2 regions of the Bacillus sp. SRL543 genome follow, and region 2 is predicted to be linked to the other one. Evidence: predicted binding sites of a transcription regulator. Region 2 holds the regulator's gene; the other holds the start of a gene.
The links. Region 2 encodes Rex, which represses fermentation and respiration genes when NADH is low (regulators of the CRP and FNR family bind a similar motif). Its sites were predicted from a motif close to TTGTGAAATATTTCACAA; they were not measured.
Positions count from the first base shown of each region.

Region 1: the regulator Rex is predicted to act here: its motif matches at 2,187-2,204, upstream of AC4E8B_RS02870 (L-lactate dehydrogenase).

Region 1 covers NZ_OZ481794.1:533,587-538,748, forward strand. Annotated here, with positions in the region: gene AC4E8B_RS02855 (SPL family radical SAM protein) at 1-77, opposite strand, end outside; gene AC4E8B_RS02860 (2OG-Fe(II) oxygenase) at 89-802, opposite strand; gene AC4E8B_RS02865 (hypothetical protein) at 928-1,065, shown strand; gene AC4E8B_RS02870 (L-lactate dehydrogenase) at 1,118-2,065, opposite strand; gene AC4E8B_RS02875 (hypothetical protein) at 2,270-2,593, opposite strand; gene AC4E8B_RS02880 (YfhE family protein) at 2,711-2,869, shown strand; gene AC4E8B_RS02885 (DUF1801 domain-containing protein) at 2,997-3,419, shown strand; gene AC4E8B_RS02890 (GNAT family N-acetyltransferase) at 3,440-3,988, shown strand; gene AC4E8B_RS02895 (hypothetical protein) at 3,993-4,247, shown strand; gene AC4E8B_RS02900 (hypothetical protein) at 4,274-4,921, opposite strand.
Region 2 covers NZ_OZ481794.1:307,834-312,995, reverse strand. Annotated here, with positions in the region: gene groES (co-chaperone GroES) at 1-106, opposite strand, end outside; gene AC4E8B_RS01815 (CPBP family intramembrane glutamic endopeptidase) at 531-1,262, shown strand; gene AC4E8B_RS01810 (YdiK family protein) at 1,263-1,475, shown strand; gene tatC (twin-arginine translocase subunit TatC) at 1,496-2,251, opposite strand; gene AC4E8B_RS01800 (twin-arginine translocase TatA/TatE family subunit) at 2,270-2,449, opposite strand; gene AC4E8B_RS01795 (redox-sensing transcriptional repressor Rex) at 2,552-3,220, opposite strand; gene moaC (cyclic pyranopterin monophosphate synthase MoaC) at 3,262-3,744, opposite strand; gene AC4E8B_RS01785 (ABC-F family ATP-binding cassette domain-containing protein) at 3,886-5,162, shown strand, end outside.

The sequences.
Region 1 (5,162 bases), 230 kb from region 2:
TGGCTGTAGCCGGAAAGGAACCCGGTGCCTTTTGTCAAAATCGTTCTGGGTGTTTTATAAGCTATATTCGCTTTCATTTTAATCATCCTTATTTTGCATTATGGAAGATGATTCCCAATCCATACCTGGTACCTGAGGAGAGTGTACTGACACCGTGGCGGACAGTGTTCTTGTAATAGCCTCTTTTCCCCTGGACCGGCCTGCTGCTTGTTGGGAAAATCAATGCCTCGCCCTGTTCGAGCGTAATCACATGACCCCGGCTTTGCGCCCTTGGCCGCTGTTCGAAGAGAAGAGATTCACCGCCGGTGTAGTCTTGCCCTCTTCTGCTCAATGTAAATAATACCTGGAAAGGAAAAAACACATCTCCGTAAAGATCCTGGTGCAGGCAGTTGTAGCCCCCCTGCTCATATTTCAAAATAAGCGGGGTTGTCCGTTCCTGGCCATGCTGCCTGCACTCTTCCAGGAATTCCTCCAATGTGCCGGGATAGGCCGGCTGTTTGCCAAGCATAACAAGCCAGCGGTTGGCAGCTTTCGCAAGTTCAGGGTAAAAAGCCGTGCGCAGCTCCTGCAAAAGAGGGGGAAGCGGATCCGCGAAGTACTTGTATTCACCTTTCCCAAAACGGTAGCGTTCCATATTGATGGTGCTTCGATAAAGGCTTTCCTCATGATACATTTCGATAACAGATTCACATTGCGCAGGGGATAGGAGGGTGCCTAATTTTACAAATCCATCCTCATCCAAAGATTGATGAAGTACCTCCCAATCAAGTGTGCTTACTTTTTTGCCCATTTCGCTGTCCATGCTGTGGCCTCCTTCATCTCATCTCTAATGATATGGTCTATTATTTGCAAAGTCTTGTATTAAGAATGAGTTATAATATGGTAAATAAAGGGTATCTAACATGATATTATGGAAGGAGGGATCTGATGGGCCTATTAATCATGATTGCCGCTATTATCTCACTGTTGTCCATTGAGGTGAATCTGAGGAAGACAGTGAAACAAAATCAGGAAATTATTGAATTGCTTAAAGAAGGTAAGAAGGAAGAAGAGCAGGCAGAATGATTCCAAAAGAGAAGAAGCCAGCATGGGGCACATCCGGCTTCCGTCATTCTGATTAAAGTGTATTGGCCATAATCTCCTTCAATACTTTCGCAGAGGTGCTGAACTGCTCTTTTTCTTTTTCATTCAGGTCGATTTCAATTATTTCACGGATGCCTTCCCGGTTGATGATGGCGGGAACACCTATATAAAGGTCTTTTTCTCCATATTCGCCGTCCAAATAAGCAGAAATGGTCAGGATGCAATTTTCGTTATGGAGGATTGCTTTCGTAATCCTGGCCAGCGACATTCCGATCCCATAATAGGTCGCACCTTTTCTTTGAATGATATCGTAGGCTGCATCACGTACATTGACGAATATTTTTTCAAGACAGTCCGGGTTCACGTCTTCTTTGCGCTTCAAAAAGCTGCCAAGAGATTCAATGCCAATGCTGCTATGGCTCCAAACAGGGAATTCCGTATCTCCATGTTCGCCGATGATGGCTGCATGGACATTCCTTGTATCCACTTTGAAATACTCGCCCAGCTTAAAGCGCAGCCTTGCTGAATCAAGGACGGTGCCGGATCCGATGACTCTTTCCTTCGGGAGGCCGGATTCTTTCCACGTCACATATGTCAGGATGTCAACCGGATTTGTTGCGACCAGGAAAATGCCATCAAAGCCGCTCGCCATAACCTGCTTGACAATAGTTTTGAAAATGCCGGTGTTCTTCGCTGCAAGGTCAAGCCTGGTTTCGCCTGGCTTTTGAGGCAGGCCTGCAGTGATGACAACAAGATCAGCTTCCCTGCAGTCGTCATAAGTTCCGTTCCACAGCCTGACTGGTGAAGGTGCAAACGGCATCCCGTGATTAAGGTCCATTGCTTCACCTTCGGCCTTAGCTTCGTTTACATCAATCAGGACAATTTCTTCTGCTGCACCCTGGTTGACCATTGAGTATGCATAGCTGCAGCCCACAGCTCCAGTGCCGATTACAACAACCCTGTTCACTTTATTTGTTTTCATCCTGAATTTCTCCCTTCAATTGTAAAAGTCATATGTCTGCTTATATTTCGCGAGGCGGATATTTAAGATACTTTTATTATATATTAAAAATGTGAAATAAATCACAAACTCTGTTGCAGTTTTGTGAAAAGATTCACAAACACACCCGGAAATAACGGTTATGATCATGTCATAACCGCTAAAACAGCTGATTCGAGCCTATTATTAAGCCCGGTCCAGCCTTTTCCTGAAATCTGAGGGGGAGAGGAGGGTATAATCTGTATGCTTCTTCAATCCTTCCAGGAAACCAAGATCGGCTTCATAAAGGTCCTCTTCATCGTATTTATTGCTGTAGTAAAGCTGTTCAGAGCCAGTCTGGAGAAGGAGACTAAGCTCCAGACCCATCGAGGAGCCGCTGGGACTGTCTTCGTCTCCGAGAACAGCACCTGGATGAGAGGATTCCTCCTGGCTGATGTATAAACGGGCATCGGCCGCATTTTCTGCCGCCTTCACCAATTCGGGAAGCGTTCCTATCTTTTTCAATGTCATCTTCATCACCTCTGTTCTCTGTTTACCTAATTAGAGGGGGATTCTAAACTTTCCGTTTGCAGGAATGTCCGGAGGGTAAAAGAATAATGAATATAAATTGGAAAGGAGAATGCTAAAATGGCAGACAAGAAAGCACCTTACAAAGGATTTAACACAGAGCAGAATAACGGGCTCTCCGATACCCAGGAAGTGAACTACAGCAGTGATTTCAAGAAAGCCTATAAAGCTGAAAAGAAGAAAGACTCCGAATCCAGCAACAATTCTTCAAGTGAATAATGAAAAGGTAAGGCCCTGCCGGCTGCCGGCGGGGCCTTTTGTATTTTGATAAGCATTTTCAGGAAGGAGATTATCTCCTCTTGTAGAAATGTACATTAATAAATATAGGGACATTAGGAGGGAAATGATGTACGAGCAAAAGACGAAAGAGAATGATAAGAGTGTAGAAGAGTTCATTGAAAATGTGGATAATCCAAAGAAACGGGAAGATGCATACAGACTGATAGAGATTTTTGAAGAAACGAGCGGATTCAAGGCAAAGATGTGGGGGGACAGTATTATCGGGTTCGGTTCCTATCATTATAAGTATGAAACCGGCCACGAAGGAGATGCCCCGCTTGTCGGCTTTTCACCGAGGAAGGCGAAGATCAGCCTGTATTTTGCCACTGGGGACAGCAAAAGAGGGGAGCTGCTTGAACGGTTTGGCAAGCATACAGCAGGCAAGGCCTGTGTGTACATAAATAAGCTGGCAGATGTCGATGAAGCCGTTTTAAGGAAGCTAATTCTCCAATCGATGCAATTTCTAAGGGACACCTACCCAGAAGCATAACAGACAAGGGGGGAATCGGATTGAAAATCAGGAGAGCAGAGGACCAGGATGCAGAAGGAATCGCCAAAGTCCATGTGGAAACGTGGAGGACTGCATATAAAGGCATTATTGATGATGAATATCTTGCAGCCCTTTCCGTGGAAAGCAGGACCGAGCTGTGGCACAGGAATATAGCAAAATCCGGGAACATCGTACTTGTGGCAGAGGAAAATGGCGGGATAGTTGGCTTTGCGGACGGCAGCCGGGAGGAAACAGGCGAGTATGAGGGCTTTAAGGGGAATGTCACCTGTCTTTATGTGCTTGAAGAGCATCAGGGAACTGGCCTTGGAAAGGCACTTCTGCATGAGCTTTTTCATGCTTTTCAAAAAGAGGGAATAGGTTCTGCTGTCGTCAAAGTGCTGAAGGAAAATGATGCCTGCCGCTTTTATGAACATACGGGTGCAAGACTGCTGAAGGATGCTCTCACAATGAAAATCGGCACCGGCCGGGAGCAGGAGCTTTGTGTGTATGGGTGGGATGATTATAGCTCAGCATTTATGCAGCAGGAAAATCAAGATGAGGAGAGATGAAGCGATGAAGCTGGCTATAAAGGCATGTATCCTATCAGCGTCATGCCATCTGATTTTTGCTGCTTATTTTATTGTCAAAGGCTATATCATAACGAAAAACTATGTACCTGATATGGACAAGGCCTGGGATGAAGCTGCCTCAGCACCGGCCTCGGCTGCATTTGGGCCGGCGCCTTCCCCCTGGTCAGCAGCTGTGACCTTCGCAGCCGGCGCCTGCCTGTTTGGAGCAGTGATGATGTGGAAAAAGAGTGTCCGGTGACAGGAACCATAAAGAATCCTCCAGCATTATGCCCTGCTGGAGGATTCTTTTTTTCCTTCATATTCACTTGAACTGATTCTTTCTATTCCCATATTTTCAAGCAGATTTTCTATTGCTGTTAAGTGCTTTTTGTCCGGCACAGCAATGAGACCTGGCTGAAACAAACGATTCTTCACCTTGAGCTTTAATTGATAGCCATTGTCTGCGCGGGAGTCCAGCCCGTAAAGAGGATGCCAGCGGACAATTTTCTCTGTTTCATAAGAGCGGATTTCGCTCTGGCTGTAAAATCTTCCGTGCAATATGATGCCGTCCTTCATGATAAAGAGATTTTGCGGCTGGCGGATGAAGCTGGCAATCGCCAGGAATATATAAGCAGCACTGAGGAAGGCTGGGTCAAACCAATCTGTTGTGAGCAGGAGCAAGAGGAACCCTGCCATAAGGAAAAAAGCATATAGCGTTCCCCATTTTATATACTGATAGGGTTTAGTATTTTTCGTGATTGGCTCCATTTCCTTCCACTCGCCTGGCAGCAGGATGCCTGAGTATTCTTCCTGCGTGCGTGGGAATAATGCTTGTCCCGACAGGTCGGCCGCTTTTTTTACACGAAGGCGGAGCTGCAGCAGGTAGTAGCATCCGATGAGGAACATGATGATAAATAACAGGTCAAGCCACATAGTTTTCCGTCCTCTCATTGTCCAAGATTTTTGCTTCTTGCTTTACTAATTAATACGGAGGAGATGGAAAAAGGTTCCCTATTTTTTAAAAACAGAAGGAGGATATGAAAAATGAGAATGACAGACCGCATGAAAAGGATCATCCTTCTGGCAGAAGGAGAACGGCTGGAGAGTGGCGTGCAGCAGGGCTGTCGTCATTCCATATCCACATTAAAATAATCACTGTTCAAAAAATTGAAAC
Region 2 (5,162 bases):
CCTGAGGCTTCTCTTTAGCTGTGTCTGGCAGTACGATGCCGCTTGCAGTCTTTTCTTCCGTTTCAACAAGCTCGATAATAATACGATCACCTAGTGGCTTTAACAAGTGAAACAACCTCCTCAAATCTTTTATGTAGTAATTTATTAGCACTCTCATCTAATGAGTGCTAACACAATTATTATATTAATGAATCTTCACTTTATTTGCAAGTGGGATGCACAAAAATTTTTGTTAAAAATGTACTGCTGCTTCCATATATAAGGATGCGTTAAACTTTACTGTTGATTTTGGTTCATCCAGCTTCCGGCACAGCTGAAAGGTATGTAAAAGCTGCTTTTCACACGAATGAGCACAAAATCAACATGGGACACTAACAAAGCCATGTAAAAATGGCCAACCCTTTAAGTATATGAAGCAGCAGGTGTTCATATTCCATTTTTTCATTACGGCACCATCTTATTTGTGATAAATGCCCATTATTAGTAGAATGGTATGTATGGCATGTTTTTAGATAAAGGAGAATAAACTTTTGAAGAATGAATATTGGATCATCCTGATTGTTTATATAGGCATGCAGTTTTCAAGCTTCCTTGGCGTTCCGCTTTTTATTTTTGCCGGGACGACCTTTGCCGGCAGCCATGAGGAAGTAGAGGCGCTGTCTGTCGCCTACTGGCTTGTTTTCAGCTTTACAGTTGCCCTGATATTGGTGCTCTTCCTGCTGCGGAAGGAATTCAAATCAAAGGAGACGCTTGACCGCAATGCTTCGTCCCCTCTAGCTTCCATCGCCTGGGCAGTTGCCGGTGTGTTCCTGGCCTTGTTTTCACAGTCGCTTGCAGCTAATATCGAAAATCTGATCGGCATTGAAATGGGCTCTGAAAACACCCAGCAGATCATCAGTATCATCGAGACTCTGCCGCTTGTCGTGATTGTCAGCAGCATCATCGGCCCGATCCTGGAGGAAATCGTCTTCCGGAAGGTCATTTTCGGCGCCCTTTACAAAAGGATGAACTTCTTCCTAGCGGCCCTGATCAGCTCGGTGATTTTTGCGTTTGCGCATTTTGAGCCTGAGCATGTGCTCCTGTATTCTGCAATGGGCTTCACATTTGCGTTCCTGTATGTGCGGACCAAGCGGATCCTTGTCCCGATTTTTGCGCATGTGTCGATGAATACATTGGTAGTCATCATTCAAATGAATCAGGATAAAATACAAAAGTGGATTAATGAAATGGAACAAATTCAAAGCTTTATTGGGGGACTTTAAATGAGGCAGTCACCATTGTTTTCCGGGTTCATCTATATATTCCTGGGCGTGCTGTTCACTTACTTCGCAATCCAGAATATCAGTGAAACCGGCGAATGGGGATTTTTTACGTATCTGCTCGTGCTTCTGGCAACTTTTGACTTTGGATCAGGCCTTCGGATGATTGCCTTTCACTATAAGATCAAACAAATTAAAAATAACCAAAAAAAATGAGCCTGGAATGAGGCTCATTTTTATTTGGCTTCCATTTCTTTTGCCTGCGTCTCTTCGGCCTCCAGCACTTTCTTATACGAAAACCTGGAGATGAAAATGCTCAATTCATACAAAAGCAGAAGCGGCACTGTTACCATCATATGCGACAGCAGCTCAGGCGGCGTAATGAACGCCGCAATGACAAGGAGCACAAAATACGCATATTTCCGGATGCTCGACAGGAACATCGGTGTGACAATGCCAAGCCTGGTCAGGAACATGATGACAACAGGAAGCTGAAAAAGGATCCCGAATGGAATCGTCAGCTGGAACAGGAACTGAAAATACTCATTGATCCCAATCACCTGATTGATATCAAGCCTGTCCGCAATCCGGGTCATAAAGTCCACAACAAACGGAAAAAGAACAAAATATGAAAATGACACTCCGCTGATGAACAGTATCACAGATACAGGAATATAGCTCAGTGTGACCTTCCGTTCCTTTTCATATAGTCCCGGACTGATGAACGCCCAGAATTGATAAAGGATAACCGGAGACGTCAGGACAAAGGCTATGATAAAGGCAAACTGCATATAGATCTTCACGGGATCTGTCAGGCGGAATGCATTCATCGTCAGGTCCTTCGCTTCGTCGGCACCCTGCAGGTACACGATCAGGGGTTCGGCAAGGAAAAAGCCTAAAATCATCGCGCAGAACAAGAAAACGACTGTCATGACAAGCCGTTTTCTTAATTCGCCTATATGTTCGTAAATTGTCATATCTTTATGACTCATACATAAAACATCCTTATGTTACTTAACTTCTTTTTTCTTCTCATCATCTTCGTCATTCATAAGCCCTTTGGTAGCGGATTTGAATTCACGAAGGGTATTGCCGGCAGCTTTTCCAAGCTCAGGCAGTTTCTTCGGTCCGAAAATCAGCAAAGCGACAAAAACAATAAGCAAGAGGCTTCCCATTCCTAAATTCATCATTGCGCCTCACCTCCCTTTATCTATCATATTGATGATACCACTAACGCCTGTATAATTCTATCCGTAATGCTAACTTTGCTTTAATTGTCACATTCCGGAATCTTACTCTTCTGCTTCTGCTCCCTGCATGACTTCCATCGGATAATGCTTCAGGAAATAGACAAGCGACTGCAGTTCCACAGCCAGGTCGATATGATGTACTCTGATGGCAGAAGGAACTGTAAGCCTTGCTGGTGTAAAATTGAGTATTCCCTTGATGCTTCCCTTTACAAGCCTGTCCGTTATAGCCTGGGCAACAGGCGCCGGAACTGTCAGAATGGCGACTTTAATAGCATGCTCTTCAGATATTCTTTCCAGATCATCCATATGGAAAACAGGCACCCCGCCAATATCTGTCCCTACTTTTCCAGCATCGACATCAAATGCCGCTTCAATCTTTGTATTATTATTTTTCAGGAAGTTATAGTTTAAAAAGGCAGTCCCCAGATTGCCGACCCCGATGAGGGCAACCTTTGTCACTTCATCCTGGTCCAGCGTCTTTCGGAAAAAAGACAGCAGATAGTTAACATTATAGCCATAGCCTTTTTTCCCAAGCGCACCAAAGTAAGAAAAATCTCTTCTGATAGTAGCAGAATCCACCTTCACAGCTTCACTGAGCTCCGCCGAGGACACTCTCTGTTTCCCTGAAGAGTGGAGATTTTTTAAGAATCGATAATACAGCGGCAGTCTTTTTGCCGTTGCCTGCGGTATTTTTATGGCTTCATTTGACATAGCTTTTCCCCCACCCTGCTGATTTCTATTGTATTTGTCTGCTATTCTTTTTTGAAGTCCCCATTTTTTCCGCCCGTCTTTTCAACAAGATAGGTCTGGCCGATGATCATTCCCTTATCAAGCGCCTTGCACATATCATAGACCGTCAGCGCACAGGCACTTGCTGATGTCAGCGCTTCCATTTCAACTCCAGTGGATCCTTTGGTCCTCACCTGGGCAGAAATATTCAGCCGGTAATCTTCTTCTGTTTTTTCCCATCCAAAAGAAATATCGATGCCGGTCAGCGGAATGGGATGGCACATAGGAATGATTTCCCACGTCTTTTTGGCGGCCATGATGCCAGCTACCTGGGCCACTGCCAAAACATCGCCTTTTTTCATGCTGTTGCCGGTTATTTTTTCGTATATTTCACTATTAACCGTTATACTTGAGTGGGCGGATGCAGTCCGGACACTTTCGGGCTTGCTGCTGACATCCACCATGCGGGCTCTGCCCTCTTCATTAAAATGTGTGAACTCTGACATTCATAAACACCTCTCTACAGAATCATACACTATTTTAAATGGGTATGTAAGCAATATTGTTTGATGTTTCACAAATTTCATCTTATTGCTGTGAGGGATTGAATGCGATACACTAACCTTTAGAATACAGAGGTGAGAACAATGATTTTACTTCAAGTTAATCAGCTGTCAAAGTACTTTGGCGCTGACTTGATTTTATCGAATATAAAGCTTGAGGTGCAAACGCGCGACCGGATCGCCCTGGTAGGCAGGAACGGGGCTGGCAAATCGACGCTGCTGAAAATAATAGCGGGGCATATGTCCCATGACTCTGGCGAAATCATCAAGCCGAAGGATGTTTCCATAGGCTATCTTGCACAGAATACAGGGCTTGAATCAGCCCTTTCCATATGGGATGAAATGCTTTCAGTCTTCAAGGGCCTCCGGGAGATGGAAGCCGAGCTACGCCGGCTGGAACAAAGTATGGCAGATCCCGGCATATTTAATGATCCTGCCTCCTACGAGAAGATCCTTAAAGAATATGATCTGCTGCAGGTGCAGTTCAAGGAACAGGGAGGGTATCAGTATGAGGCCGATATCCGCTCTATCCTGCACGGGCTGAATTTTCATTCCTTTAGTTATGATACAAGCATATCAGTCCTCAGCGGCGGGCAAAAAACAAGGCTGGCACTGGCCAAATTGCTGCTGACCAAGCCTGATATCCTGATCCTGGACGAGCCAACCAACCATCTGGACATTGAAACCCTATCGTGGCTGGAGCAATATCTGCAGGGCTATGAGGGAGCCATACTCATCGTTTCCCATGACCGGTACTTCCTTGATAAGGTCGTCACACAAGTATATGAAATAACCCGTCAGCAGATCTCCAAATTCCCTGGCAACTACAGCTACTATTTGGAGAAAAAAGCCGAGAACTATGAAAGGGATATGCGCCAGTTTGAGAAGCAGCAGGAAGAAGTGGCCAAGCTGCAGGACTTTATACAGCGAAACCTGGCACGCGCCTCTACAACCAAGCGGGCGCAGAGCCGGAGGAAGAAGCTTGAAAGGATGGAGCTGCTGGACAGGCCGCTCGGCGATGAAAAATCAGCCGCTTTCAGCTTCGATATTTCAAAGCAGACCGGCAATGATGTATTGAAGGTCAATTCCCTTGAGGTCGGATATGATGGGAATAAGGTTTCTGAAAATATCTCTTTCCGGATGTCCCGTGGAGACAGTGCCGCACTCGTTGGGCCAAATGGCGTCGGGAAGTCCACCCTGCTGAAGACCATCATTCAAAAACTGCCGGCAATCGGCGGCAAAATCGATTATGGATCAAACGTAGAGATTGGCTACTATGACCAGGAGCAGGCTGAGCTGAAGTCCAACAAACGCGTCCTGAATGAATTATGGGATGAATATCCGCTCCACAATGAAAAAGA